DNA from 4 places in the Streptomyces sp. NPDC093984 genome. Region 3 is predicted to be linked to each of the others. Evidence: riboswitches for the same ligand, from Rfam matches in the RefSeq annotation. Region 3 holds a riboswitch; each other region holds the start of a gene.

Region 1 (7,372 bases), on a different contig from region 3:
ACCAGGTACGACCGGATGGGCTCGCCGCCCACCGCGGCTTCCACCGCCTCGGCCACGAGCGCCGGGTAGTAGCCGCTGCGCTCGATCGCCGCGCGCAGCCCCTGGGTCGTCGTACTGGTCTTGGCCATGCCGTCCATCCTACGGGGGCGCGCTGACTGCGAGGCACCGCTCGCCGCTGCTCAGTACACCGGGAGCCTGCGGGGGCCGAGGTCGTCGCGGGCGGGCGGGGGCGCGAGCCGGACGGTGGCGCCGAGCACGCTCAGGCCGCGCGGGGCGACCACGACGGGCTCCAGGGTGACCGCGACGACCTCGGGATGGTCGTCGACCAGCCGTGACACGCGCAGCATCAGCTTTTCGAGGGCGGGTGTGTCCACGGGGTCGGAGCCGCGCCAGCCGAACAGGAGCGGCGCCGTCCGGATCGACCGGACCAGGGAGGTGGCGTCGCGGTCGGTGACGGGAACCAGCCGGTGCGCCATGTCGCCGAGCAGCTGGGAGGCGGCCCCGGCGAGCCCGAACGACAGGACGGCCCCGGCCGCGGGATCGATGACGGTCCGTACGAAGGTGTCGACGCCGCGTGGCGCCATGCCCTGCACGACCGGGCGCAGTTCCTCCGGCTTGCCGAACAGGGACGTCAACTCCGCGTACGCCCTCAGCAGTTGCTCCTCGTCGGCCAGGTCGAGGCGTACGCCGCCCAGGTCGGCGCGGTGGCGCAGATGCGGGGCGGTGGCCTTGAGGGCCACCGGGTAGCCGATCGTGCGGGCGGCCCCGAGAGCGGCCTCGGGGGTGGGAGCGGGCAGCGCCCGACGGACGTGGATGCCGTAGCGCGCGAGCAGGTCACAGGTCTCGTCCGTGCCGAGTGTGAGCCCCTGGCCGCGCGCGAGCAGGCCGTCGATCAGCTGGGCGGCGCCCTTCTCGTCGATGTCGTCGAACTCGGGCACCTTCCCCGGCTCGGCGGCCTCCCGCCGCCACTGCGCGTACTTGACGGCTTCGGCGAGGGCCCGGACGGCGCGTTCGGCGGCGGGGTAGGCGGGGATGAGCCGGGAGTCCGCCGGCGCCTCGGTCGCGGGCGGCGGTACCGCGTCCGCGACCTCCGGGTGCAGTCGTTCCGCGGCGCCCGCCTGGGGACCCGTGCTCGCGGCGGCGGACAGGGCCTCCGCCAGCCCGCCCAGCTCCACGTGCACCACCAGCACGGGCTTCGCGGGAGCCACCGCGGCGGCGGACCTCAACGCCTCGGCCAGCTCCGCGTCCCTGGGCGACGTCTCCCCCACCGCCGGTATCGCCGTCACGACCACGGCATCGCAGGAGTCGTCGGCCAGCGCGCCCACCAGCGCCCGGTGGAAGTCCTCGGCCGACGCCTCCGTCGTGAGATCGAGCGGCGGCGAGGGCCGCAGGCCCTCCGTGAGGCAGGCGTCGTACGTCAGCAGCCCGAGCGACTCCGAGTTCCCGAGGATCGCCACCCGGGGCCCGGCGGGCAGCGGCTGGCGGGCCAGCAGCAGGCCCGCGTCCACCAGTTCCGTGATCGTGTCCACCCGGATCACCCCCGCCTGCCGCAGCAGCGCGGACACCGTGGCGTGCGGCAGCCGTGTGGCCCGTACCGCGTGCCCCTGCGGCGCGCCCCCGTGCCGCGCGCCCTGGACCACAACCAGCGGCTTGGCCGCCGCCGTGCGCCGGGCGAGGCGGGTGAACTTTCGCGGGTTGCCGATGGTCTCCAGATACATCAGGGCGACATCGGTGTCCGGGTCGTCGTACCAGTACTGGAGGACGTCGTTGCCGGACACGTCCGCCCGGTTCCCGGAGGAGACGAAGGTCGAGACACCCGTGACGCCGGTCACACCTCCGCCGCGCCGATGCAGCCGTGACAGCAGGGCGATCCCGATGGCGCCCGACTGGGCGAACAGTCCTATGCGCCCGGGGCGCGGCATCTCGGGGGCGAGGGAGGCGTTGAGCCGGACCTGCGGCGAGGTGTTGATGATTCCGAAGGCGTTCGGCCCGATGATCCGCATGCCGTACGACCGCGCCTGCCGCACCAGCTCCCGCTGCCGCTCCCGCCCCTCGGGCCCGCTCTCGGCGTACCCGGCGGAGACCACCACGAGCCCCTGCACCCCGTGCTCGCCGCACTCGGTGACGACCTCGGGGACGTGCTCGGCGGGGACCGCCACCACGGCGACGTCGACCGGCTCGGAGATGTCACGGACCGAGCGGTGGGCGGGGACGCCGTCGAGCTCCTTCCGGTCTGCGGCGAACGCCCGGTTCACCGCGTACAGGCGGCCGGTGTATCCGCCGTCCCTGAGGTGGTCGAGAACGCTGCGGCCCACTCCCCCGGGCGTACGGCCGGCGCCGATCACGGCGACCGCGCCGGGTGCGAGCAGCCGCTGCACGGACCGCGCCTCGGCCCGCTGCTCCCGGGCGCGCTGGACGGCCAGCGACCGGTCGGTGGGCTCCAGGTCGAACTCGAGGCGTACGACACCGTCCTCGAAGCTGCGCTTCTGCTGGTACCCGGCGTCCGTGAACACCTTGATCATCCTGGTGTTGGCGGGCAGCACCTCGGCGGCGAACCGGCGGATGCCGCGCTCCCTGGCCACCGCCGCGATGTGTTCGAGCAGGGCGGAGGCGACGCCGCGTCCCTGGTGCGCGTCCTGCACCAGGAAGGCCACCTCGGCCTCGTCGGCAGGCGAGGAGGCGGGCAGGCCGTCGGTACCGATGCGGTCATAGCGTACGGTTGCGATGAACTCGCCGCCGACCGTGGCCGCGAGTCCCACCCTGTCCACAAAGTCGTGGTGCGTGAAGCGGTGGACGTCCTTGGCGGACAGACGCGGGTACGGCGCGAAGAAGCGGTAGTACTTCGACTCGTCCGAGACCTGCTCGTAGAAGCTGACGAGGCGCTCGGCGTCATCGACGGTGATGGGCCTGATGCGCGCGGTGCCGCCGTCGCGCAGCACCACGTCGGCCTCCCAGTGGGCGGGGTACTCGTGCCGGTCCGACGTGGTCTGCATGGGCCCCAGAGTAAGGCTCGCGTCCGTAGGCGGCGCGAGGCAGGCTGAGGGGACCGGTCCCGGCCCGCCGGGGACGGGACGATGCCCTTCCCGGGCACGCTTCACCTATGGAACACTGGTCTAGACAACCCTGATACACCTGAAGGGCAGCAACACATGGCTGAGCGCCGCGTCAACGTCGGCTGGGCCGAGGGTCTCCACGCCCGCCCCGCCTCCATCTTCGTCCGGGCAGCCACGGCCTCCGGCATCCCGGTGACGATCGCCAAGGCGGGCGGCACCCCCGTCAACGCCGCGTCCATGCTGGCGGTTCTGGGCCTCGGCGCCCAGGGTGGCGAGGAGATCGTCCTGGCCTCCGACGCGGAGGGTGCGGACGCCGCGCTCGACCGTCTGGCCAAGCTGGTCGCCGAGGGCCTCGAGGAACTCCCCGAGACCGTCTGACCCTTCGGGCAGCAGCACCCCGCTCCAGCCGCGTCGCCTTCATGGCGGCGCGGCTTTTGTCGTTGCCGGGCATGCTCCCGTCCGGGAGGGCGAGAACCGGCGACGACGGCAGTCCGGCGCAGGGAACGGCGAGAAAGGCGCACGCAATGAAAAGGGCACACGGCGCATTCGTCACGCACGACTAAATTCACAGACGACGCACCGGAACGGCGCACGCCGAATTTAAGGACGCACGCCGAAAACAGGCAGCCGAAAATAGGCCTCAGCCGAATATCCCTCTTTGTATACGGTGCCTGTGTTAAAGCCGGAGCGCCGACGTGTTTACGGGGTGTTGCGAAGTCCTCACACGGTCCGGGCGGTCCGTCCCGCCGGGAAAGCGGAGCCGGTGCGCGGCCGTGGAGCGCTCCGTGTGCAGCGCCGTGATCGCCCGCGCCCGCTCGCCGTCCCCGCGCGCGACGGCGTCAACGATGCCGCCGTGCTCGGCCCAGGACTCCACGGGGTCGGCCGGCGCGTCGACCGCGTACATCCATGTGATCTTGTGCCGCAGCTGGGCGAGCGTCGAGGTCAGCGCCGGGCTCCCGCAGGCCTGCGCCAGCGTCTCGTGGAACCAGCCGCCCAGGGAGCGCAGATCCTCGCTGTTGCCCCTCCTGGCCCGCTCCTGGCCCAGTCTGACCAGGCCGCGCAGCACCTTGAGATGGGCCTCGGTACGCCGCTGCGCGGCCCGCGCGGCCCCGAGCGGCTCCAGCAGCATCCGCATCTCCAGCAGGTCGGCGGCCTCCTGCTCGGTGGGTTCCGCCACGCACGCGCCCGCGTGCCGGCGGGTGACGACGAAGCCCTCGGCCTCCAGGGTGCGCAGCGCCTCGCGCACGGGGACGCGGGAGACGCCGTAGCGGCGTGCGAGGAGTTCCTCGGTGAGTCGGCTGCCGCGCTCGTAGACACCCGCGACGATGTCATCACGGATCGCCGTGCAGACCGAGTGCGCCGGAATACGCATGACCGACCTCCGCCTTAATCCCCGCGAAACGTACGCGATTGACGCGTGTTCAACCGACTCTATTGCAGTGGGCCGGAATTTCCGACGGCGGGCCGGAATCCAGGGATTTTTTTTGGACACACAGCCGTTCGAAAGCCGACGACGGCCCCGGCTGAAGCCGACGACGGCCCCGGCTGATCAGCCGGGGCCGTCGGGTGCGGGCGCTACTGTCGCGGGCGCGGCCGTCAGACGTTCACGCCGTGCGAGCGCAGGTAGGCGACGGGGTCGATGTCCGAGCCGTACTCGGGAGTGGTCCGGGCCTCGAAGTGCAGGTGCGGCCCGGTGGTGTTGCCGGTGGACCCGGCGAGGGCTATCTGCTGGCCGGGGGTGACGTGCTGACCCACGAAGACGCCTATGGACGACAGGTGGCCGTACTGGGTGTAGGTGCCGTCGTTCATCCTGATGACGATCTGGTTGCCGTACGCGCCGCCCCAGCCGGTCTGGACGACGGTACCGGCGCCGACGGCGTGCACGGGCGTGCCCGTGGCGGCGTGGAAGTCGATGCCGGTGTGGGAGCCGGAGGACCACAGGGAGCCGCCGGTCTTGTAACCGGTGGAGACGAAGGAGTTGGAGATCGGCGGCACGAACGCGTTGAGACGCCTGCGCTCGGCCTCGCGTGCGGCCCGCTCCTTGGCCTCGCGCTCCTGGCGGGCCTTCTCGGCGGCCTTCCTGCGCGCGGCCTCCTCGGCCCGCTTCTGTTCGGCGGCCTGCTTCTGGGCGGCGGCCTGTGCGCCGATCTTCTCCGCGACCGAGTCACCGAGGGTGAGGGCCTGGAGCAGCCCGGTCTGCTCGACGGGGGCGCCGGCGGCGTGGGCCGGGGCGGCCAGGGTGCCGATGACACCGGTGGTGGTGAGCGCTGCCACGCCGACGGCGTTCGCAGTCGTACGCTTCACACGGCTCGGGCGACGGTGCTTCCCGGTGGCGCAGGTGAACGCCATGAAGTGGCTGGTCCTTTCCTTCCCTCTCGCCTACCGGGTTAGCTGACGGGTTCGGAGCAGGAAGGTCTCCTACGGGCTCGCGCCCGATTCACCCCAGGGACTGTGGTTTTGGGTCCCCGGCTCCCCTGGCTCGCGCCGTACGGGGACTCGGCGATGACTGTCCGGTGCCGCGGGTGCGGCGCACTGCCTGACGGACAGCCCGAATGACGCTAAGCGGACCGTCTTTCAATCAGCAAACGCAGGACGGGGTTTGTAGCGCATCCCACAGGGCAGAGAGGCAACCTCTGTGGCAATACGGACAAACCCGCCAATGGGCGGGGCCCTGGTGAACGGAAAGTCACCAGGGCCCCGGGACGGGCGCGGCGCACGCGCGCGTGCGGTGCGCTCTACTCGGCGGCGACGACGCTCACTTCGCCGATGCCGAGCGCCTCTACGGGCTCCTTGATCTGCGCGGCGTCGCCCACCAGCACGGTGACGAGGCGATCCACCGGGAAGGCGTTCACCACGGCCGCGGTGGCCTCCACCGTGCCCGTGGCGGCCAGCTGCTGATACAGCGTCGACTGGTAGTCGTCCGGCAGGTGCTGCTCGACCTGGTCGGCGAGCGTGCTCGCGACGGCCGCCGCCGTCTCGAACTTCAGCGGTGCCACCCCCACCAGGTTTTGTACGGCGACGTCGCGCTCGGCGTCCGTCAGGCCCTCGGCGGCGAGGGTGCGCAGCACCTTCCACAGGTCGTCGAGCGCCGGGCCGGTGTTCGGCGTGTCGACGGAGCCGCTGATGGCGAGCATCGCGGCGCCCGTGCCGTCGGGCGCGGAGCGCAGCACCTGCCCGAAGGCCCGCACCCCGTAGGTGTAGCCCTTCTCCTCGCGCAGGACGCGGTCCAGGCGGGAGGTGAGGGTGCCGCCGAGGCAGTACGTGCCGAGCACCTGGGCGGGCCACACGCGGTCGTGGCGGTCGGGCCCGACACGGCCGATGAGCAGCTGTGTCTGGACGGCGCCGGGACGGTCCACGATGATCACGCGGCCGGTGTCGTCGGCGGTCACCGGGGGCACCGGACGCGGCTTGGAGGGCTCCCCCGTCCAGGCGCCGAGGGTGTCGCCGAGGAGCTCGTCCAGATCGATCCCGGTGAGGTCGCCGACCACGACCGCGGTGGACGTCGCGGGGCGCACATACCGCTCGTAGAAGGCACGGACGGCCGCGGCGTCGATGTTCGCGACCGTCTCCTCGGTGCCCTGACGCGGGCGCGACATGCGCGAGGACGCCGGGAACAGCTCCTTGGAGAGCTCCTTGGCGGCGCGGCGGGCCGGGTTGGCCATCTCGTGCGGGATCTCGTCGAGGCGGTTGCGCACCAGGCGCTCCACCTCGCTGTCCGCGAAGGCCGGCGACCTCAGGGCGTCGGCGAGCAGTCCGAGCGCCTTGGGGAGGCGGGAGACCGGCACCTCCAGGGAGAGGCGGACGCCGGGGTGGTCGGCGTGCGAGTCGAGGGTGGCGCCGCAGCGCTCCAGCTCGGCGGCGAACTCCTCGGCGGAGTGCTTGTCCGTGCCCTCGGAGAAGGCGCGCGCCATGATCGTGGCGACGCCGTCGAGGCCGGCCGGCTCGGCGTCCAGGGGCGCGTCGAGGAGCACCTCGACGGCGACGACCTGCTGACCGGGGCGGTGGCAGCGCAGCACGGTCAGGCCGTTGTCGAGCGTGCCGCGCTCGGGCGCCGGGAACGCCCAGGGCCGGGCCTCGCCGGGCTGGGGCTGCGGGTGGAACTCCATGGTCGCGAGCTCGCTCACTTCGCCGACTCCTCGGTCTCGTCGGTGGTCTCGGCAGCTTCCGGGGCCTCGGCCGCGACCGGCTCGTACACGAGCACCGCGCGGTTGTCGGGGCGCAGGCGGGCCTTGGCGATCTCCTGCACCTCCTCGGCGGTGACCTCGAGCACGCGCTTCACGGCGGTCAGGGCGAGCTGGGGGTCGCCGAACAGCACGGCG
Region 2 (7,372 bases), on a different contig from region 3:
CGAGCAGGCGGTCGCCCAGACCGGCAGCCTCACCCGCGACACGCTGCACAGCCTGGTCCTGGACCGGGTCCTGGACCGCGCCGCCAAGAACGCGGGCGTGAGCGTCACCGCCAGGGACGTCGAACAGATGCGGGCGGACCTTCAGGCGCAGGCGGGCGGCGCGAAGCAGCTGCAGACCGTGTGGCTGCAGCAGTACGGGGTGGCCCCCCAGCACCTCGACGACAGCCTCCGCACGGAGGTCGAGGCACAGAAGCTGGCCGCCGCGCTCGGCGCCGACATGAGCACGACCGAGGGCAAGGCCGCGTTCTGGAAGGCCATGTCGCAGGCGTCCCGGGAGCTGCACGTCGACCTGAACCCCCGCTACGGCACCTGGGACGTGCAGAAGAGCAGCCTGGCGGACGCGAAGACCCCGTGGGTCAAGGAGGTCACGGCGGCGGCTGCGCAGCAGACGGCGTAGACGGCGGTACGGGACCGGGGCCGGGCGGTACGCGTCCGGGACTGGTGCTGCGGGCCTGTGGACAAACTCCGGCGACGATGGGCCCATGCCTGTGGACAACTCCGGGGGCCGTCCGTGGCGTGCGTTACGTTCGGAGGGTGAACGCAACCAGCTTCGAAGCGGCCCCGGGACCGGAGGCGACCGCCGAGCCCGGCCGGATCGTCCTGCTCACCACCAGCCACCGGGTCGCGCCCGGTCTCCTGTCCTGGCCCGCCTGGCAGGCACTGCACGCCGCCGACCGGGTCCTGTGCGCGGACGGCGCGCACCCGCAGCTGCCCTATCTGCGCGAGGCCGGCATAGCGGTCGAGGAGGCCGCCCCGAGCGCGCAGGAGCTGGTCGACGCCTGCGCCGGCGGCCGCACGGTGGTCGTCGTCGCCACGGGTGAGGGCGAGCCCGCGCTGACGGACGGCCTGGCGCGCCTCGCCGGATCGGGCCGCGTCCAGATGCCGGAGCTGGAGCTGCTGCCCGCGTCGTACGACCTCCCGGGCGCCCGTCTCCTGGACCTGGTGCAGGTCATGGACCGCATCCGCGCCGAGTGCCCCTGGTCGTCCCGGCAGACCCACCTGGGCCTGGCCAAGTACGGCATCGAGGAGGCGTACGAACTGGTCGAGGCCATCGAGGCGGGCGACCGCGAGGAGCTGCGGGAGGAGCTGGGCGACGTCCTGCTCCAGGTCGTCTTCCACGCCCGGATAGCCGAGGAGCACCCGGAGGCGCCCTTCTCCATCGACGACGTGGCGGGCGGCATCGTCACCAAGCTGATCCACCGCCACCCGCACGTGTTCGGGGACGAGAGCGCGACGACGCCGGAGGAGGTCAAGGAGCACTGGCTGCGGACCAAGGCGGTCGAGAAGCGGCGCACGTCGGTGACGGAGGGCATCCCGCTCGGCCAGCCGGGCCTCGCCCTCGCCGCGAAGCTGCACTCCCGCGTCCGCACGGCGGGCCTTCAGGTCCCGCTCCCGCAGGGCGACGGCATCGGCTACGAGCTGCTGGCGCTGGCCGCGCGCGCGGAGGCGGAGGGCGTGGACCCGGAGGCGGCCCTGCGCGCGGCGGCACGCGCGTACCGGGACGCGATCCGGGAGGTGGAGAGCGGGGGCTCGAAGAAGTGAACGGCCAGTCCGCCTCCCCGGCCCCCGAACTGTTCACCTGGGAGTTCGCCGCCGACCCGTACCCCGCCTACGCCTGGCTGCGGGAGCACGCCCCCGTGCACCGGACGAGGCTGCCGAGCGGTGTGGAGGCCTGGCTGGTCACCCGGTACGCGGACGCCAAGCAGGCCCTCGCCGACCCGCGGCTGAGCAAGAACCCGGCGCATCACGACGAGCCCGCGCACGCCAAGGGCAAGACCGGCATCCCCGGCGAGCGCAAGGCCGAGCTGATGACCCATCTGCTCAACATCGACCCGCCGGACCACACCCGGCTGCGCCGGCTCGTCTCCAAGGCCTTCACGCCCCGGCGTGTCGCGGAGTTCGCGCCGCGGGTCCAGGAACTCACCGACCAGCTCATCGACCGGTTCGCGGGCAGGGGAGAGGCCGACCTCATCCACGAGTTCGCCTTCCCGCTCCCCATCTACGCCATCTGCGACATGCTCGGCGTCCCGCGCGAGGACCAGGACGACTTCCGGGACTGGGCCGGGATGATGATCCGCCACGGGGGAGGACCGAGGGGCGGCGTCGCACGGTCCGTGAAGAAGATGCGCGGCTACCTCGCCGACCTCATCCACCGCAAGCGCCTGGCGCTGCCCGCCGAGCCCGGCCCCGGCGAGGACCTCATCTCCGGGCTGATCCGCGCCTCCGACCACGGCGAGCACCTCACCGAGAACGAGGCCGCCGCGATGGCCTTCATCCTGCTCTTCGCCGGGTTCGAGACCACCGTCAACCTCATCGGGAACGGCACGTTCGCGCTCCTCGGGCACCCCGGGCAGCGGGCCCGTCTGCAGCGGTCGCTCGCCGCCGGGGAACGCGACCTGCTGGAGACGGGCGTCGAGGAGCTGCTGCGCTACGACGGCCCGGTGGAGCTGGCCACCTGGCGGTTCGCCACAAGGCCGCTCACCATCGGCGGGCAGGACATCGCCCCCGGCGACCCCGTCCTGGTGGTCCTGGCCGCCGCGGACCGGGACCCGTCGCGGTTCGCCGACCCGGACGTCCTCGACCTCTCCCGCCGCGACAACCAGCACCTCGGGTACGGGCACGGCATCCACTACTGCCTGGGCGCGCCCCTGGCCCGCCTGGAGGGACAGACGGCGCTCGCCACGCTCCTGACGCGCCTGCCGGACCTGCGGCTCGCGGTCGACCCGTCCGCGTTGCGCCGGCGCGGCGGACTCATCATGCGGGGCCTGCGCACGCTGCCCGTGGCGTTCACACCGGTACCGGAGAAAGGTCACGAAGCTCCCGCCGACATCCGGACATGACATGCGAACACTCCGACGGTCACAAGAAGATGACAGGATCTCACCTCTGTGATCTTCACGTGATCTGCGCTGCATTAACTTGTGACAAGCGATCTAGTGCCGATACGTTCACGCAGCAACGCGGCGGTCCGCACGCCACGGCCGTCGCGTCGGTCGATGCTGTCGTGTGAAAGGCAACCGCATGCTCTCCGGGAACGGTCGTCACCGTCGCCCCCGTCAGGCTCCGGCTCTCCTCGTCGCGGCAGGGGTGACCGGATCAGCGATCGCGATCCCGCTGCTCGGCGCCACCGGCGCGAGCGCGGCCACCGGCACCACCTGGGACCAGGTCGCGGAGTGCGTCAGCGGCGGCTCATGGAGCGCGGACACCGGCAACGGCCACTACGGCGGGCTGCAGTTGACGCAGGACGACTGGGACAAGTACGGCGGTCTCGACTACGCGCCGACCCCCGACCAGGCGAGCCGCTCGCAGCAGATCGCGGTCGCCGAGAAGGTCCTGGCGGCCCGGGGCGTCGGGGTCTGGGGCACCTGCGGCCTGCTGAACGGCCTGAGCAAGGACTCCGGCTCCGCCGACGTCGACACGGGTGTCGCCGGGGACTCGTCGTCCCACGGCGGATCGTCCTCCGATTCCGGCCTCGACTCCGGCCTGTCTGACTCGCCCGGATCGTCCGCGTCGACCACTTCGTCGCCTTCTTCATCCTCTTCATCCGCTTTGCCCTCCTCACCCTCGCCCTCGTCCGGGGGGTCGACCGCCGACACCGCCAAGAGCGCACAGGAGTCCGGTAGCGCGCCGACGGCCACGACGAAGGACGATGAGTCGGACAAGTCGGCACAGAACGATGCCTCCTCGGGGGCGAGTTCGGCCGAGGCCTCGGGTGCCGGCCGTCATCGCGGCGACAGCGCCGAGGAGAGTGCCGCGGGCGGCCGTACGTCGGACGCGTCCGGCCGGCACGCCTCACGCGGCACCGCGGACGCGCGCGACGCCGTCGACGGCTCGTACACCGTCCGCCCCGGGGACAATCTGTCGTCCATCGCCGACTCCCTTGACGTCAGCGGCGGATGGACGTCGCTGTACGAGGCGAACAAGCAGACGGTCGGTGCCGATCCGAACCTCATCCTCCCCGGTCAGAGCCTTGCCCTCGACGCCGACCCGACCGGCGGGTCGTCCTGAACTGCCCCTTGTATGGCGGAAGTTCGCGACCCACTTCGCGCTGAATGTCCTGTTTGGTGAAAGTGAGATATGGGTCTCATAAGCCCTGATCGTCTTTGAAATTCCGGCGATCGACTGCTTACGGTCGTGATCGCTCGCCACAGCGAGCCCCTGCGGTCGCAACGCCGAATCCTGCCAGCGGCCGTACGGGAACAGTCGTCGCGTCAAGCGCCGTAGGCAGGAGCGGGGGACCCAAGGTAGGCGCCGCGTCCGGGAGTTGACCGGAAGCGGCTCGGGGTGAAGCCGTGTCCCGCAAGGGGCACGGCCGGGCAACTCAACCGGCCCGAACCCGACAGCTCACCTCGCAGGCGTCGGTGAGGGGAACGAACCATGCTGTGTTCCGGCAACGGTAAGCACCGCCGCTCGTCCAAGGCCACCCGTGCCATCGCGCTCGCCGGTGTCGCCGGCGCTGCCATCGCAGGCCCGCTCCTCGCGGCCGGGAACGCCTCCGCGGCCACCGCCGCCCAGTGGGACGCCGTCGCCCAGTGCGAGTCCGGCGGCAACTGGCACATCAACACCGGCAACGGCTTCTACGGTGGTCTGCAGTTCACGAACTCCACCTGGGCCGCGTACGGCGGCACCGCCTACGCCTCCCGCGCCGACCTGGCCACCAAGGGCCAGCAGATAGCCGTCGCCGAGAAGGTCCTCGCGGGCCAGGGCAAGGGCGCCTGGCCGGTGTGCGGCAAGGGCCTGACCAGCGCCACGTACAACGGTTCCGCGGCCACCGGCTCCTCGAGCGGCGCGAAGAGCACCACCCCGAAGAGCACCACCACCCGCTCGACCGAGCAGCAGGCGGCCAACCGCTCCGCGCAGCGCCCGGCCCCGAAGAAGACCGTCACCACCCCGACCGGCCAGAAGGTCAAGAAGGGCGACGGCGAGTACAAGGTGGTCAAGGGCGACACCCTCAGCTCGATCGCCGCGAGCCACCACGTCCAGGGCGGCTGGAAGAAGCTCTTCGACCTGAACAAGGACATCGTCCAGGACGCCGACCTGATCTACCCGGGCCAGCAGCTGCACCTGAAGTGACAGCCACCCGGTAGCCGGACCGCGGCCCCTCCCAGTCGTGACCCCCACCGTGGGGGTCACGTGAGGGCCCACCCCCGTCCCCACGGGCTCCCCGCTCCGGTGCGTGTTCCCCCGTACGCGCCGGAGCGGGGCTTTCTGCTGTCCGGCCCCTTTGTCCTACGGCCCCTTTGTCCTCCGGTCCCTTGTCCTCCGGCCGCTTCGCCGCCCGGCCGCGCGGATTTCACCCCACCTTTCCCCGGCTCTTTGTTCCGGGCAGGAACAATGTGTACCGTCACCTTGTCCACGGGACGGTCGGTAGGCCGGCCGACAGCCCGGGGCGGTTAGGCTCTAGTCGCAAGGCACAGCCGCAAGGCAGACAGCCCCGCACTTCCAGCGTCACATCCAAGAAGGAGATGCTCGTGCCGTCCATCGACGTCGTCGTAGCCCGGGAAATCCTGGACTCCCGAGGCAACCCCACGGTCGAGGTCGAGGTCGGCCTCGACGACGGCAGCACGGGTCGTGCCGCCGTCCCGTCCGGCGCCTCCACCGGCGCCTTCGAGGCCATCGAGCTCCGCGACGGTGACCCCAACCGCTACCAGGGCAAGGGTGTCGAGAAGGCCGTCCTCGCCGTCATCGAGCAGATCGGCCCGGAGCTGGTCGGCTACGACGCCACCGAGCAGCGCCTGATCGACCAGGCGATGATGGACCTGGACGCCACCGACAACAAGGGCTCCCTCGGCGCCAACGCGATCCTCGGCGTCTCCCTCGCCGTCGCCCACGCCGCCTCCGAGGCCAGCGACCTGCCCCTGTTTCGCTACCTGGGCGGCCCGAACGCGCACCTGCTGCCGGTGCCGATGATGAACATCCTGAACGGCGGCTCGCACGCCGACTCCAACGTGGACATCCAGGAGTTCATGATCGCCCCGATCGGCGCGGAGTCCTTCTCCGAGGCGCTGCGCTGGGGCACCGAGGTCTACCACACGCTGAAGAAGGTCCTGAAGAGCAAGGGCCTCGCCACCGGCCTCGGCGACGAGGGCGGCTTCGCGCCGAACCTCGGCTCCAACCGCGAGGCCCTCGACCTCATCCTCGAGGCCATCAAGGAGGCCGGATACGCCCCCGGCCAGCAGATCGCCCTCGCCCTGGACGTCGCCGCCTCCGAGTTCTACAAGGACGGCAAGTACCTCTTCGAGGGCAAGGAGCGCTCCGCCGCCGAGATGACGGAGTACTACGAGGAGCTCGTCGCGGCCTACCCGCTCGTCTCCATCGAGGACCCGCTGTTCGAGGACGACTGGGCCGGCTGGAAGGTCATCACCGACAAGCTCGGCGACAAGGTCCAGCTGGTCGGCGACGACCTGTTCGTCACCAACCCCGAGCGCCTGGCCCGCGGCATCGAGGAGGGCGCGGCCAACGCCCTGCTGGTCAAGGTCAACCAGATCGGTTCGCTGACCGAGACCCTGGACGCCGTCGAGCTGGCCCAGCGCAACGGCTTCAAGTGCATGATGTCCCACCGCTCCGGCGAGACCGAGGACGTCACCATCGCCGACCTGGCCGTCGCCACCAACTGCGGCCAGATCAAGACCGGTGCCCCGGCCCGCTCCGAGCGCGTCGCCAAGTACAACCAGCTGCTGCGCATCGAGGAGATCCTCGACGACGCCGCGGTGTACGCCGGCCGTTCGGCCTTCCCGCGCTTCAAGGGCTGAGACGAGGCCGGAGCAAGCCGCTGGGGCAAGCCCGGGCAAGGCTTGGCCGGTCGTACGTACGTCCCCGTACTCGGTCCCGTACCGTGTGCGGGGACGTACGCGCGTGTGAAGGGGAGGCGGGAGACATGGCCGGGAAGGACCGCGACCGGTTCTCCACCGCGACCAGGCTCAGGCTGCTCGGCGAGCAGACGGCCGCCCGGGTCTACCGCTCCCAGACCCGGCGCCAGGCCCGCCGCTCCCGGCTCACCGGCCGGGCCGCGCTCCTCGCCCTCGTCCTGTGCTCGCTGATCGTGGCGCTGGCCTACCCGATGCGGCAGTACGTCTCCCAGCGCGGCGAGATCGCCGACCTGGAGCGGCAGCAGGAGCAGGCCCGCAAGCGCGTCGAACAGCTGCGCGACCTGAAGGCGCGCTGGCAGGACGACGCCTACGCGGAGCAGCAGATCCGGCAGCGGCTGCACTATGTGATGCCGGGGGAGACCGGCTACATCGTGATCGACCCGGACGCGGTCAAGCAGTCGCGCGCGGACCGTACGACGGCCGTACGCCCCTGGTACGCCGGC
Region 3 (7,372 bases):
ACCCGCCGGGGCGGATGCGGCTGGTGGAGACGCGCGCGGTCGGGGACGTGGTGCTGATGCGGTACGTGCCCACCGCGCCCGGCACCGGGAGGCTCGCCTCGGCCGCGGACCGGCGGTGGCTGGAGCTGGCCTGCGAGCTGGCGGACCGGTGCCCGCCGTCGGAGACCGCCTTCAGCGTCGGCGCGGTGGTCGTCGCGGCCGACGGCACGGAACTTGCGCGGGGCCACTCCCGGGAGGGCGGCGACCCCGTGGTGCACGCCGAGGAGGCGGCGCTGGCGAAGCTGGACCCGGCGGATCCGAGGCTGGCCTCCGCGACGGTGTACAGCAGCCTGGAACCGTGCGCCCGCCGCGCGTCCCGGCCCGCGCCCTGCGCCCGGCTGATCATCGAGGCGGGGGTACGACGGGTGGTGACGGCCTGGCGGGAACCGGACACGTTCGTCGCGTCGGCTGACGGGAACGCGCTGCTGGCGGCCGCGGGCGTGGACGTGGTGCTGCTGCCGGAGTACGAGGACCGGGCCAAGGCCCCGAACGCCCATCTGCTGCCCCCGGCCGACCGTTCCTGAGGAGCCTCCAAGGGGGCCAAGCAGCTCCGCGTACGGCCGGAAATCGCTGGTGGGACGGCATGGGGGTGAAACCCGTGCACTACCTGTCGCGCGCATGGCGTACACTGGAATCACCGACGCGGGGTGGAGCAGCTCGGTAGCTCGCTGGGCTCATAACCCAGAGGTCGCAGGTTCAAATCCTGTCCCCGCTACTGAAGGCCGAGGGCCGGAGTCCGAAAGGGCTCCGGCCCTCGGTGTTTCCCCGGCTCTCTTTCACCCACTGGCGGCTACTCCGCCCGGCCCACAGCGGTCGCCCCCCGCCGCCCTTCCGGGAAGCCTGGACGGGTGGTGCAGCAAGCAGGCGAGCGGTGGTCATGGGAGCAGGACGATCCCGACGAGCGGCGTGGGCCCGATGGGCCGTGTGAGGAGGAGGCCGAGGACCACGAGCGGTCGCGCGGGCGTCTCTCCGGCCGTCACGACGGGTCGGGCGGGCGTCCCTCCGGCCGTCACGACGGGCCGGGCGGGCGTCCCTCCGGCCGTCACGACCGGTCGGGCGGGCGTCCCTCCGACCGCGGCAACCGGTCCGCCGGGTGCCTCCCCGACCGCGAGGACCGCCTGTCGGGCCGATCCGGCCGATCCGCCCGGCTCCTCGGAGCCCCCGGAACCCCCGGAGCCCCCGTGCCCGACCCCGGCGCCCCGGTCTCCGCCCCCGGCGCGAGGCCCCTCCCGGTGCCGGCGCACGGAGGGGCCGAGGCGGAGGCCGCCACGGAGGCCGAGGAGCGGCGGATCTCGTACGCGCGGGCCTTTCTGCGGGCCCTGCCCGGGCTGCTGATCGTCGCCGGGGTCTGCTTCGACCTCTTCGCCCCGTTCGACTACGCGGCCGGCCCCCTCTTCACCGCCGCGCCGCTCGTCGCCGCGCCCCTGTTCTCGTTGCGCGGCACCGTTCTCACCGGCACGGCGGCCGTCGTCGTGGTCCTCGCGGTCCACCTCGGGCTCGGCGTGCTAGGAAAGGCGGGCGAGGTCACCGAGGTGGCCACGGTCGTCACCGTCGCCGCCCTCGCCGTCCTCATCAACGTTCTGGTCCGCCGCAACGTCGCCCGCCTCGCCTCCGCCCGCCAGATCGCCGAGGCCGCGCAGCGTGCGGTGCTGCCCGAACCCGCCGCCCGGATCGGCGGGCTGGACATCGCCGCCCGCTACGAGGCCGCGCAGGCCGACGCGTTCATCGGCGGCGACCTGTACACCGTCCAGGACTCCCCGCACGGGGTACGGCTCGTCGTCGGCGACGTGCGCGGCAAGGGCATGGGCGCCGTGACCGCCGTGGCCGTCGTGATCGGCGCCTTCCGGGAGGCCGCCGAACAGGAGCCGACACTCGAGGCCGTCGCCCAGCGCCTGGAGCGGGCGCTGTCACGCGACCGCGCCGGACGCGAGGGGCCCGACGCGTACGAGGGGTTCACCACCGCGGTCCTCGCCGAGATCCCGCACGGCTCCGGCGTCGTCCGCATCGTCAACCGCGGCCACCCCGCCCCGCTGCTCCTGCTCCCGGACGGTTCCCTGCGAGAACTTCAGGCCCGCGAGCCCGCGCTGCCGCTCGGCATGGGCGACCTCGGCGTCTGGCCCGACCGGGTGGAGGAGTGGGACTTCCCGCCCGGCTCGACGCTGCTCTTCCACACCGACGGCGTCTCGGAGGCACGGGACGCGCACGGCCGGTTCTACGACCCCGCCGTCCGCCTCGCGGGACGGGTCTTCCCCGGGCCCGGCGCCCTGCTGAGCACCGTCACGCGCGAGGTCGCCCGGCACACGGGTGGCCGCGGCACGGACGACATGGCTCTGCTGGCCGTGCGCCGGCCCGGGCGCCCCCTGAGCGCGGTGACGACGAGTGAGTGAGCCATGTCCTTCCGCATAACAACTGACGTACGGTCAATACCTATGAGGTCGCTGAGACGGGGGCGACTCGCCCGATTTCCTCCGTTCAGGCCATGAAAGTCCTGGTCGGCGGCGGGAACGGATCTGCCTGAACGGCTTGGAATACAGGCCTCGGGTCTATTAACGTTCGATAACGCAGCGCGGTCGTCCCAGCCGTCACCGAAGGCGGCTCCGTGCGCGCCTGCCGAATCCCGCGAGGGAACCGGGGAACCACCACCTTGGGGTGAATCACGCGGATACCGCCGTTCCGTACGGCCGGTATACGCGCGTAGGAGACCTTCCTGCTCCGAACCCGTCAGCTAACCCGGTAGGCGAGACGGAAGGAAAGGAGTGCGCCCACGTGGCGTTCAACCGGCCTGCCCAGAACACCTCGTTCGCCCCGAACGGTACTCAGACGCTCGACGTCGCACCCGGCATCGACGAGGGCCCCTGGGAGGAGTGGAACCCCACCGAGGACTCCATCCGCCCCGTCCGCGGCCGGCACCGCGTCGTCAAGCAGCGCGGGGGCGGGCTCGCCCGCAGCTCCACCGTCCTCGGCGTCGGTGTGATGGCCGCCGTCGGCGCGGGCGGCATGGCCACCGCGCAGTCCGGCAAGCCGCCCGTGTCCATATCCCTGCCGGACCTCTCCTCGGTCACGGAATCCGCCAAGGCGCTCATCGGCGACGACTCCGGCGCCCCCAAGAGCTCGGCCACCGCTCTCAGCAGCGTCGGCCGGACCGACGCCGGGGAGGCCACCGACGCCGCCGGTTCGAAGGGCGCGGGCGAGGCGCTGCGCGCACGGATCATCCAGCAGGCCGAGTCCCAGCAGGACCGGATCGCGCAGGCGGCGGCGCAGGCCGCCGAGGACGCCGCCGTGAAGAAGGCCGCCGCCGCGGCGGCCAAGGCGCAGGACGACGCGCAGGCCAAGGCCGCCGCCGAGAAGAAGCAGGCGCAGGAGGCCGCGCGGCTCGCCGCACTCGCCCGGCAGTTCACGCTGCCGACCTCCTCCTACACCCTCACCTCCCGCTTCGGCGACGCCGGTGCCATGTGGTCCTCCGGCTTCCACACCGGCCTGGACTTCGCCGCGCCCACCGGCACGCTCATCAAGGCCGTCCACAGCGGCACGATCACGGAGGCGGGCTGGGCCGGCTCCTACGGCTACCGCACGATCCTCACCCTCGACGACGGCACCGAGCTGTGGTTCTGCCACCAGTCGTCGATCAGCGTCACGGTCGGGCAGAAGGTCAGCACGGGCGACGTCATCGGCCGCGTGGGCGCGACCGGCAACGTCACCGGGCCGCACCTGCACCTGGAGGTCCACCCGAACGGCGGCGCCGCCATCGACCCGCTGGCCTGGCTGCGCGGCAAGGGCCTCAACCCCTGACCCCACCCCCGCGAAGAGCCTGATCGTTTGCAAGATCTTTGCGGGCTTCCCGGAAGACGCCGGCCCGGTCCGGGCGTTGGCACAGGGCATGACTTCTCTTCGCAAGCTGGGCTCTTCCGATCTCGAGGTCTTCCCGCTGTCCCTCGGCGGCAACGTCTTCGGCTGGACCGCCGACGAGACGCAGTCCTTCGCCGTCCTCGACGCATACACGGAGGCGGGCGGGAACTTCCTCGACACGGCCGACTCGTACTCGGCCTGGGTGCCGGGCAACAAGGGCGGCGAGTCCGAGACCATCATCGGCAAGTGGGTGAAGGCGCGCGGCAACCGTTCCGACGTGGTCATCGCGACCAAGGTCAGCCAGCACCCCGACTACCAGGGCCTGACCGCCGCCAACATCAAGGCCGCGGCCGACGCGTCCCTGCGCCGTCTGGACACCGACTACATCGATCTCTACTACACGCACTTCGACAAGCCGGAGGTGCCGGTCGAGGAGATCATCGGCGCGCTCGACGAGCTGGTGAAGGCGGGCAAGGTGCGCGCCATCGCCGCCTCCAACATCTCCGCCGAGCGCCTGAAGGAGTCCCTGGACTTCTCGGACCGCGAGAACCTGGCGCGGTACGTGGCGCTGCAGCCGCACTACAACCTGGTCTCGCGGGACACCTACGAGGGTGCGCTGCAGGACCTCGCCTCCCGTGCGGGGCTCGCGGCGGTTCCCTACTTCGCGCTGGCCTCGGGCTTCCTGACCGGCAAGTACCGGCCGGGTACGACGGTGGAGTCGGCGCGTGCGGAGGGCGCGGCCAAGCACCTGGCGACCGAGCGCGGGCAGCGGGTCCTGACGGCCCTGGACGAGGTCGCCGAGGCCCGGGGCGCCGAGATCCCGACGGTGGCGCTCGCCTGGCTGGCGGCCCAGCCGACGGTCGCGGCACCGATCGCGTCGGCGCGGACGGTGGAGCAGCTGCCGGCGCTGCTGGCCGTCGCGGACCTGACGCTGACGGACGAGGACGTGGCGAAGCTGACGGAGGCGTCGGCGTAGCCCGTCGGACGGCGGAATCCGGCGGTGCCGAGACCGCGTCAACTCCTAGGTGCGATAGGGGTTGTACTCCGGATACGGCACCGCCTGACCGTACTGCGGCATCGCAGGACCGTACTGCGGCACCGCCTGACCGTAGTGCGGCATCGCCGGGCCGTACTGCGGCGCCACCGGGCCGTACTGCGGCGTCCCCTGGAAGGCCGCGTGCCCGTACCCCGGCCACACCGGCGGAGCCACCGGTGCCGTCGCCCGGGCCGCATACGCCAGCGCCGGCCGCGCCACCTCCCGGCGCGCCCACAGCTCGGTCAGCAACTCCCGTTCCCGTACGACGAAATCGGCGCCCGTCCGCCCCCGGCGCCCCCGGTGGCGCAGGAACGCCAGCGACGTCGCGTACGCCTCGTACCGCGCGACCGACCGCGCCGCGTCCTTCCCGAACTGCTGCCTCGCGTACTCACGTGCCAGCCGCCGCGCCCGCATCGAACCGAGCACGAACGGCTCCACCGGCCCCATCCACCCGGCGACCACGTACGCGGGCAGCTCCTCCCGCACCGTCCGCAGCTCCCGCTGACGCGTCCAGATGACCAGCCAGGTCAGCAGCCCGAACGCGGGCACCATGAACGACGCGTACACCGCGAAGAACCCGTACTGGCCGAACGTGGACGACCCGTTCCACATGGAGTGCATGCCCATCGCGAGCAGCAGCCCGCAGAGCGGCGTCAGCACCCGCCGGACGTGCTGGCGCTCCGCGGACAGCGCGGCGATGCCGAAGCCGATGCCGGTGAGCACGGTGAACAGCGGGTGCGCGAAGGGTGACATCACCACACGGACGAAGAAGGTCGCGGCCGTGACGGACGCCAGCCCGCTTCCCCCGCTCATCTGGTCGGTGCCGAAGGCCGTGCCCAGGTAGAGGATGTTCTCGGTGAAGGCGAAGCCGGTGGCGGTGACGCCGGCTATCACCACTCCGTCGACGATCCCGGTGAAGTCCCGTCTGCGGAAGAGGAAGACCAGCAGCACGGCCGCGGCCTTCGCGGACTCCTCCACGATCGGCGCTATCACGGTCGCGCCGAGCGTGTCGGCGCTGTGCGGATCGGCGGTCGCGGTCGCTATCCACCGGGTGGCGAAACTGTTGGCGACGATCGCGATGAGCGCGGCGGCGCACGCGCCCCAGGCGAAGGCGAAGATCAGGTTCCGCCAGGGCCCTGGCGCCACCCGGTCCAGCCAGCGGAAGGCCGCGATGAGCAGCGGCACGGGCAGCACCGCGAGACCCAGCCCGACCAGGAAGCCCTCGGTCCCGGTCTGCTGCCGTACGAGGGCCAGGATGACGAGCCCGGAGAGCGCGAGGAGCGTGATCAGCGCCCCGTACCGCACCCACCGCCTCTGCCACCAGTGCGGGTGCCCGAACGAGCCGGCGGCTGCGTTGCCGCCCGGGTGAGTCGGGTACGGGGGAAAGGTGGCCACGGCATCGACCCTAACGAGACGGGGGCGCCGCCCGCGACGGTGTCCAACTTCACGCGCGGACGCTCAGTCTTCGGCGGTGTGCTGGACGCGGTGCTGTACGCGCCGGAAGAGCAGGTCGTTCACGACATGACCCTTGTCCAGACCCTGCCCCTCGAAACGGGTCAGCGGCCGGAAGTCGGGGCGTGGCGCGTACCCGCCGCCGGGCTGGGTGTTCTCGAAGGCCGGGTGTGCGGTGAACACCTCCAGCATCTGCTCGGCGTACGGCTCCCAGTCCGTGGCGCAGTGCACCAGCGCGCCCGGCTTGAGACGGCTCGCGGCGAGCGTGAGGAAGTCGGGCTGGATGAGCCGCCGCTTGTGGTGGCGCTTCTTGGGCCAGGGGTCGGGGAAGTAGACGCGCAGCCCGTCGAGGGAGTCGGGGGCGAGCATCTCGCGGAGCAGAATGATCGCGTCGCCGTTGCCGACGCGGATGTTGGTCAGTCCTGCCCGGTCGGCGAGGGCCAGCAGGTTGCCCTGGCCGGGGGTGTGCACGTCGACGGCGAGGACGTTGGTGTCCGGGTCGCCGGCGGCCATCTCCGCGGTGGCCTCGCCCATGCCGAACCCGATCTCCAGCACGACGGGGCGGCTGTTCCCGAACAGCTCGGCGAGGTCGATGACCCGCTGCCCGTCGATGTCCAGCCCCCACTTGGGCCACAGCCGCTGCAGCGCGTCCGCCTGCCCGGCCGTCACCCGGCTCCGCCGCGGCTGGAAGCTACGGATCCGCCGCTCGAAGTGCGATCCGGCGGGATCCGCCTTGGGCCCGTCGGGAAACCGGGGCTCCCCCTTGGCCCGGGTGTGCCGAATGGACGCGCCGGCACCACGACCGGAGCCGCCGGCGGGGGTGACCTGGGAGTCTTCGGGAGCGAAGTTGAGGGAGTCAGACACAGTGCGACCAATTTTAGGGCCTACCGAGCTGCGGGCAGTCGTGCCGCCGACCCTGCGCAGCCGGAGGCACCCCGTAGCGCCGGGATGCCCGACCCACTCCCGCCCAGCTGCACCCCCCGCCACGCTCAAGTCCCG
Region 4 (7,372 bases), on a different contig from region 3:
TCCTCGTGCACTCCGCGAGCTTCGGGTCCAACGCGCAGGCCATGGCGGCCGGGCTCGCCGTCCTGTCCGTGATGGAGAACGAGCAGGTCGTCGCGAACGCCCGGGCCGTCGGGGAGCAGCTGAAGTCCCGGCTCACCGAGCTCGTCGACAAGTACGAGATGCTCAGCGAGATCCGCGGCCGGGGCCTGATGATCGGCATCGAGTTCGGCCGGCCCAGCTCGCTCAAGCTGCGCAGCCGGTGGAGCCTGCTCCAGGCCGCCCGGAAGGGCCTGTTCGCGCAGATGGTCGTCGTGCCGCTGCTGCAGCGCCACCGGATCCTCACCCAGGTCTCCGGCGACCACCTGGAGGTGATCAAGCTGATCCCGCCGTTGATCATCGGTGAGGCGGACGTCGACCGGTTCGTGGACGCCTTCACCGCGGTCATGGACGACGCACACGGCGGCGGGCTGATGTGGGACTTCGGCAAGACGCTGATCAAGCAGGCGGTGGCGAACCGCTGACCCTCCGGGAGCCGGGCTTTTGCCTCTGAGGCAAGAAATTTGCCGCAGGGGCAAGCCTCCGGCTCAATGGAGGCATGAGCTCTCCTGAGACCGATCCCGGCACCGGGACCGAGGACGGGCCGTCCGAGGACCTGCCCGTCGTCGCGCCGCAGCTGCGTGCGCTGCGCCGCCGCGCCGGGCTGACCCTGGAGGCCGCGGCCCGTGCCGCCGGGCTCTCGCCCGCGCACCTGTCCCGGCTGGAGACCGGCCGGCGGCAGCCGTCCCTGCCCATGCTGCTTGCGCTCGCCCGTATCTACGGTACGACCGTCTCCGAACTGCTCGGCGAGAACGTCGCCGACCGGGACGCCGTCGTGCGCGCCGCCGACATGGAGCCGACCCGGGCGGGCGGCTGGGCGTACTGGCAGGCGGGCGGGTCCGGACGCGGTATGCAGGCCCTGCGGGTGCACATCCCTTACGGCACCCAGGGCGACATCGTGCGCGTCCACCCGGGCGAGGAATGGCTGTACGTCCTCAAGGGGCGGCTGCGGCTGCGCCTCGGCGACTCCACCCACGTACTCGCGCCGGGCGACAGCGCGCACTTCGACTCGCTGACCCCGCACCGTCTCGCCGCCGCCGACCACGACGGCACCGAGCTGCTCTTCGTCCACACCCTGCTGCAGAGCCCGACCGCCGCGCTCTGCCTCGGCCCCACCCCTGGAGAGATGCCATGACCGAGCAACCGGAATCCCGCCCCCGCAAGGTGATGGAGGAGAAGTTCCCGCGCGCACTGTGGGTGCGGCTGATCGTCTACATCGCGGTCGGCCACCTGTTCGCCGCCTTCGTCTACCTGCTGTTCGAGCTGGGCGCGAAGTGAGCGCCCACCCCGGACCGCACTTCAGTCCAGCAGCCGGTCGCGCAGCCGCTCCCGCACCGCGGGCGTGATCCGCAGCCCCTTCTCCAGGTAGGTGTCGACACCGCCCCAGGTCTCCTCGACGGTCTCCAGCGCCGCCGCGAGATACTCGGCGCGCGCGTCGAAGAGGGGGCTGAGCAGCTCCATCACCTCGGGGGAGTACGCGTCGGGCGACGAGCCGTTGCGGCGCACCTTGTAGCGGCGGTGCTTCGCGTTCGACTCCAGGTAGTCCGCGACGATCGCCTCACGCTCGACCCCGAGGGCGAGGAGCGTCACCGCGATCGAGAGCCCCGCGCGGTCCTTGCCCGCGGCACAGTGCATCAGCGCGGGGACGCTGTCCTCGGCCAGCGCGTGCAGCACCTGGGAGTGCTCGGCCGTGCGCTCCTTGATGATCGTGCGGTACGACAGGATCATCCTGTTCTCCGCCTTGCCGTCGGCGAGCAGCGCGCGCAGCTGCTCCAGGTCGCCGTCGCGGACCATCTTCCAGAACTCGGCGCCGTGCGCCGGGTCGGTCAGCGGCAGGTTGACGTTCCGCACGCCGGGCAGCTCGACGTCCGGGCCCTCCAGCTTCTTGTCCGCCGCGTTGCGGAAGTCGAAGATCGTGTGCAGGCCCAGTGAGGTGAGGAATGCCGCGTCCCGCTCCGTCGCGTGCGCGAGGTGGCCGCTGCGGAAGAGCACTCCGCGCCGCACCCGCCGCCCGTCCACGGTCGGCAGGCCACCCACGTCGCGGAAGTTGCGTACGCCGGTCAGCTCGGGCTCGGTAGACGGGACCTGCTGCGTCACGAGGGCTCCTCCCATCCGTCCGCCGGCGCTGTTCGCCGGCGGGCCGCGCCTCGACGATACGGCACCGTGTGATCAGGCGATCGTCCCCGGCAGGCGCCCGCGTGACGGACAGGCGTTGCCCCCGAGGCACCTCACACCCGATGATGTTGAGGCCTGATCGCACCTGTTCGAATCTGTGGGGGCATGTGATGCTGGAGATCGCCGCGGACGGCCGCACCTGGCTGCTGTCAGGGCCCACGAGCAGCTACGCCCTGCGGCTCGCCGAGGACGACACGCTGCTGCACCTGCACTGGGGCCCGCGGATCGCCCTCGCCGACGCCGAGGCGCTCGCGGCCCTGCCGGCACCGCCGTACCGGCCCTTCGAGTCCCCGCTCGACGGCCGCGAGGAGTACCCGGTCGAGGGCGGCCCCCGTTTCGTGCGCCCCGCCCTGTCCGTGCGCACCGAGGAGCGCCGCGGCACGGAGTGGGCGTTCGAGGCGTACGAGGCCGACGGCGACGAACTGCGGCTGCGCTTCACCGACGCCGGACTCCTGATCATCCTCCACTACCGGATGCGCGGCGATGTCGTAGAGCGCTGGGTGACCCTCGCCAACGACGGCCCCGCCCCCGCCGAACTCCTCCGCGCCGACTCCGCCACCTGGACCCTGCCCGAGCGCGAGGGCTGGCGCCTCTCCCACCTGCACGGGCGCTGGGCGGCCGAGTCCCGGCTGGTGCGGTCCGACCTCACCCACGGCGAGAAGGTCATCGGCAGCCGCCGCGGCCACACCGGTCACCAGCACCTGCCGTGGGTCGCGCTGGACACGGACGCCACCGAGGAGAGCGGCGAGGTCTACGGCTGCGTGCTCGCCTGGTCGGGCACCTGGCGGATCGCCGTCGCCCAGCTCCCGGACGCCCGGGTGCAGATCACCGGCGGCGCCGGGTACGACGACTCGGGTCTGCTGCTCCTCGCGCCGGGGGAGACGTACACCACCCCCGTCTTCGCGGGACTGTGGAGCGACGGCGGCCACGGCGGCGCGAGCCGTGCCTGGCACGCCTACCAGCGCGCGCACATCGTCCCGGACGCCGACCGGGACCGCCCCGTGCTCTACAACTCCTGGGAGGCCACCGAGTTCGACATCTCCGAGGAGCAGCAGGGGGCGCTGGCGCGGCGGGCGGCGGCCATAGGGGTGGAGCTGTTCGTGGTCGACGACGGCTGGTTCGGCACCCGTACCAGCGACCGCGCCGGGCTCGGCGACTGGCGGCCCAACCCGGACCGCTTCCCCTCCGGCATCAAACCGCTCGCCGACTACGTGCACGCCCTCGGCATGCAGTTCGGCATCTGGGTCGAGCCCGAGATGGTCAACCCGGACAGCGACCTCTACCGCGCCCACCCCGACTGGGTGCAGTACCAGCCGGGGCGGAAGCGGACGGAGTTCCGCAACCAGCTCGTGCTCAACCTCGCCCGCGAGGACGTCCAGGAGTACCTCTGGGAGCAGCTCGACGCCCTGCTCTCCAGCGCCCCGATCGACTATGTGAAGTGGGACTTCAACCGCTGCTTCACCGACGCCGGCTGGCCCGGCGAGCCCTACCCGCAGCGACTGTGGGTCGACCACGTGCGCGCCTTCTACGCCCTGCTGGACCGGCTGCGGGCCGCGCACCCCCATGTCGCCTTCGAGTCCTGCTCGGGCGGCGGCGGACGTGTCGACCTGGGCGTCATGAGCCGTACGGACCAGGTGTGGACCTCCGACAACACCGACCCGCTCGACCGACTCGCCATCCAGCACGGCTTCAGCCAGATCCATCCGGCCCGGGTGATGGCCGCCTGGGTCACCGACAGTCCGAACGCGATGCTCAACGGGCGGGTGAGCGCGCTGCGCTTCCGGTTCGTCAGCGCCATGGCCGGGGTGCTCGGTGTCGGCGGCGACCTCGCGCAGTGGACCGAGGAGGAGCTGGCCGAAGCGCGGGACTGGGTCGGCCTCTACAAGGAGATCCGGCCCGTGGTCCAGCGCGGTGACCTGTACCGGCTGCGGCCGCCGGCGGGCGGGTTGAGCGCGGTGCAGTACGTCCTCGGCGACGAGAGCGTCGTCCTCGCCTGGCTCCAGGCACAGCACTACGGCGAGCCGGTCGCCCCGCTGCGGCTGCGCGGCCTGGACCCGGCGGCGACGTACGAATGCCGGGAAACCGGCGAACTGCACCGGGGCGCGGTCCTTCTGCATCATGGGCTGCGGCCCGCGCTGCGCGGTGACTTCGATGCGACGGTCATCCGGCTGCGCCGGATCTGAATCTGCGTCTGAATTTGAAATCGTCGTGCCCGGATTGACTGATTCCTTGTAACTCGGCCTGGATGAAGGGCTTCTGAAGAGCCGGCACGTGAGCAGTGTCATAGGCGTGACGCTCCGCTGTTGCCATGTGCATGTAATTCGGTGATTGTCCAGGGAAATGGTGAAGCCCCGAGCCGCCGGATCGACGGAGCGTCACCGGGGGCTTGCGGTGAGGAGCATGAGAAAGGTGCGCGCCGGGAGGCGAACAGTTGTCGCTGCGCGTCCTGTTCGCTTACGTTCCCCATCCATCCGGACGGAACGCCGAATCCTGCCGCCGCCCGGAGCCCGCACACACACCCATGCCCGGCAGGAGCGGGGGACCCACAGGAACCATGCCTGTTCCGGTCTCCGGAACGGCTAGGGGTAAAGCCGTGCGTGAGCACGGCCGGACATCTCCAGTCCGCACCCGACAGCTCACCTCGCAGGCGCCGGAGAGGAATTCACCATGCCCGCGAAGGGTAAGCACCGCCGTCCCAAGCCCCGGCGTTTCACCCGTTCCCTCGCCGTCGCCGGAACCGGCGGCGCCGCGCTCGCGCTGCCCCTGGTCGGGGCGGCCGAAGCCCATGCCGCCACCCCGGCCTCGTCCGTTGCCGAGAAGGCCGCCACCGCCTCCCAGGAGACCGCCACCGCTTCCCAGGGGATTGCCACCGCTGCCGAGAAGGCCGCCACCGCGGTTCCCGTCACCGTGAAGCAGGGTGCGGACCGGGCGACCGGCAGCAGGACCTACACGGTCGAGGCCGGCGACTGGCTGGAGAAGATCGCCCGCGAACAGCACGTCGACGGCGGTTGGCACAGGCTCTACGAGGACAACCGCTCGGCCGTCGGCTCCGACCCGTCGCTCATCCACCCGGGGCTGAAGCTGACGTTGGACGGCGCCCGGGCCGCGACGAGGACGACCACCCCGCCGGCCGCAAAGTCCAAGCCGTCCAGGGCCGTCACGAGGAAGGCCGCCAGGACCGCCACGGTCTCCGCCGGTTTCACCCTGCCCGTCACGGGTGCCGTCCTCGGCACCGGTTACCACGTCGCGGGCGGCATGTGGTCCAGCGGCCACCACACCGGAGTGGACTTCGTCGTCCCGACCGGCACCAGCGTGCAGGCCGTCGCCGCGGGCACCGTGGTCGCCGCCGGCTGGGGCGGCGCGTACGGCAACCAGGTCGTCATCAGGCTCGCCGACGGCCGCTACGCCCAGTACGCCCACCTGTCCCACATCTCCGTCGCCGCCGGCCAGACCGTCGCCGAGGGGCAGCAGGTCGGCCGGTCCGGCGCGACCGGCAATGTCACCGGACCGCATCTGCACTTCGAGATCCGCACGACCCCCGACTACGGGTCGGACGTCGACCCGGTGGCCTACCTGCGCTCCCACGGCGTGACCGTCGGCTGACGCCACCCGCCGCGATTTTCCGCGAGGCCGGGCCCCGTTGGGGGTCCGGCCTCCGGCGTTCACGCGGTCTCGACAGGAGTGCGACCACGGCCCACAGTGATCGGGAGCAAGCGCTTTCTGAATGTGCCGCCGCGCCCACCCAAGGAGTCGTACCGCATGACGACCACTCGCAGAGCCTTCGGAGCACTCGCCTCCGGTGCCGCCCTGGCCGCGCTCGCACCGGCCGCGACCGCGAACGCCGCGCCCCGCCACCGCCGGGGGCGACTCCTCGCGTACGACGACTTCCGGCACGGACTCGGACAGTGGGCCGTGGAACTGCAGGACGGCGGCACGGTCACGGCCGACCGCGGGGTGCTCGACATCGACGTACCGAGCGGCGCCACGGTCTGGTTCCGGCAGCGGCTCCAGGGGCCGTACGTCCTCGGGTACACGGCGACCGCGGTCTCGGCCGGCGGCGCGAACGACCGTGTCTCCGACCTCAACAACTTCTGGAACGCCGTCGACGTCCGCTCCCCGGACGACCTGTTCGCCACCCCGCGGGGCGGCGCCCTGGCCGAGTACGACTACCTGAAGACGTACTACGTGGGCTACGGCGCCAACTCCAACACCACGACACGAATGCGCCGCTACGTGGGCGAGCCGGGCGTCCGCCCGCTGGTCCACGACTACACGCAGCCGCTGCTCGTCGCGGGCGAGCCGAACCACGTCCGGATCGTGTCCGACGGCAGCCGGGTCCAGTGGTGGAACAACGGCCGCCTCGTCTTCGACTACGTGGACTCCGAGCCGTACACAAGCGGGCACTTCGCGTTCCGGACGGTCTGGAGCCACTTCCGGATCACCGGGTTCAGCGTCCGGCGGCTCGCCCAACACCCCCGATCAGAGGCCTATTCCTGATCGGCGCAGATGCGGCGAGTGGTTTATCTCACCATCCGTCAACCTTTTCCTACGGTCGCGTAGCTCACATCACAAGGTGAATCATGGACCGATGTGGCAGACGATTCGAAGAATGACAACAGATCAGTGATCGGGTCGTACGTGGCGGTGGGGGACAGCTTCACCGAGGGTGTCGGCGACCCGGGGCCCGACGGGCAGTTCGTCGGCTGGGCCGACCGGTTCGCGGTCCTCCTCGCCGACCGGCGGCCCGAGGGCGACTTCCGGTACACGAACCTCGCCGTGCGCGGCAAACTGCTCGACCAGATCGTCGAGGACCAGGTCCCGAAGGCCGTCGAACTGGCTCCGGACCTGGTCTCGTTCTGCGCGGGCGGCAACGACATCATCCGGCCGGGCACCGACCCCGACGACGTCGCCGAGCGGTTCGAGCGGGCCGTCGCGGTCCTGACGTCCGCCGTCGGCACGGTGATGGTGACCACCGGGTTCGACACACGGGACGTGCCGGTGCTCAAGCATCTGCGCGGAAAGATCGCCACCTACAACGGCCATGTGCGGGCGATCGCGGACCGGTACGGCTGCCCGGTCCTCGACCTGTGGTCGCTCAAGTCCGTGCAGGACCGGCGCGCCT

The links. A riboswitch is a leader RNA that binds a small molecule or an ion and turns the genes downstream of it on or off. The one in region 3 is predicted to bind cyclic di-AMP.
Region 1: another riboswitch for cyclic di-AMP. It lies ahead of ACIRC0_RS07260 (M23 family metallopeptidase); the one in region 3 lies ahead of ACIRC0_RS19395 (M23 family metallopeptidase).
Region 2: another riboswitch for cyclic di-AMP. It lies ahead of ACIRC0_RS30780 (transglycosylase family protein); the one in region 3 lies ahead of ACIRC0_RS19395 (M23 family metallopeptidase).
Region 4: another riboswitch for cyclic di-AMP. It lies ahead of ACIRC0_RS03060 (peptidoglycan DD-metalloendopeptidase family protein); the one in region 3 lies ahead of ACIRC0_RS19395 (M23 family metallopeptidase).

What each region holds. Positions count from the first base shown of each region.
Region 1 is NZ_JBIWIM010000001.1:1,607,447-1,614,818, forward strand. It holds gene ACIRC0_RS07240 (DUF5998 family protein) at 1-128, opposite strand, end outside; gene ACIRC0_RS07245 (GNAT family N-acetyltransferase) at 180-2,993, opposite strand; gene ACIRC0_RS07250 (HPr family phosphocarrier protein) at 3,150-3,431, shown strand; gene ACIRC0_RS07255 (GntR family transcriptional regulator) at 3,730-4,425, opposite strand; gene ACIRC0_RS07260 (M23 family metallopeptidase) at 4,650-5,402, opposite strand; cyclic di-AMP (ydaO/yuaA leader) riboswitch at 5,415-5,565, opposite strand; gene ACIRC0_RS07265 (M16 family metallopeptidase) at 5,789-7,177, opposite strand; gene ACIRC0_RS07270 (M16 family metallopeptidase) at 7,174-7,372, opposite strand, start outside.
Region 2 is NZ_JBIWIM010000011.1:36,306-43,677, reverse strand. It holds gene ACIRC0_RS30800 (SurA N-terminal domain-containing protein) at 1-457, shown strand, start outside; gene ACIRC0_RS30795 (nucleoside triphosphate pyrophosphohydrolase) at 595-1,602, shown strand; gene ACIRC0_RS30790 (cytochrome P450) at 1,599-2,900, shown strand; gene ACIRC0_RS30785 (transglycosylase family protein) at 3,082-4,068, shown strand; cyclic di-AMP (ydaO/yuaA leader) riboswitch at 4,267-4,433, shown strand; gene ACIRC0_RS30780 (transglycosylase family protein) at 4,438-5,133, shown strand; gene eno (phosphopyruvate hydratase) at 5,526-6,812, shown strand; gene ACIRC0_RS30770 (septum formation initiator family protein) at 6,938-7,372, shown strand, end outside.
Region 3 is NZ_JBIWIM010000004.1:744,201-751,572, forward strand. It holds gene ACIRC0_RS19380 (dihydrofolate reductase family protein) at 1-563, shown strand, start outside; tRNA gene ACIRC0_RS19385 (tRNA-Met) at 681-754, shown strand; gene ACIRC0_RS19390 (PP2C family protein-serine/threonine phosphatase) at 1,221-2,426, shown strand; cyclic di-AMP (ydaO/yuaA leader) riboswitch at 2,638-2,794, shown strand; gene ACIRC0_RS19395 (M23 family metallopeptidase) at 2,806-3,828, shown strand; gene ACIRC0_RS19400 (aldo/keto reductase) at 3,917-4,861, shown strand; gene ACIRC0_RS19405 (PrsW family intramembrane metalloprotease) at 4,907-6,316, opposite strand; gene trmB (tRNA (guanosine(46)-N7)-methyltransferase TrmB) at 6,380-7,237, opposite strand; gene lhgO (L-2-hydroxyglutarate oxidase) at 7,363-7,372, opposite strand, start outside.
Region 4 is NZ_JBIWIM010000001.1:645,844-653,215, reverse strand. It holds gene ACIRC0_RS03085 (aspartate aminotransferase family protein) at 1-500, shown strand, start outside; gene ACIRC0_RS03080 (helix-turn-helix domain-containing protein) at 575-1,210, shown strand; gene ACIRC0_RS03075 (DUF6126 family protein) at 1,243-1,353, shown strand; gene ACIRC0_RS03070 (tyrosine-protein phosphatase) at 1,375-2,172, opposite strand; gene ACIRC0_RS03065 (alpha-galactosidase) at 2,361-4,433, shown strand; cyclic di-AMP (ydaO/yuaA leader) riboswitch at 4,757-4,913, shown strand; gene ACIRC0_RS03060 (peptidoglycan DD-metalloendopeptidase family protein) at 4,918-5,853, shown strand; gene ACIRC0_RS03055 (DUF6250 domain-containing protein) at 6,010-6,747, shown strand; gene ACIRC0_RS03050 (SGNH/GDSL hydrolase family protein) at 6,874-7,372, shown strand, end outside.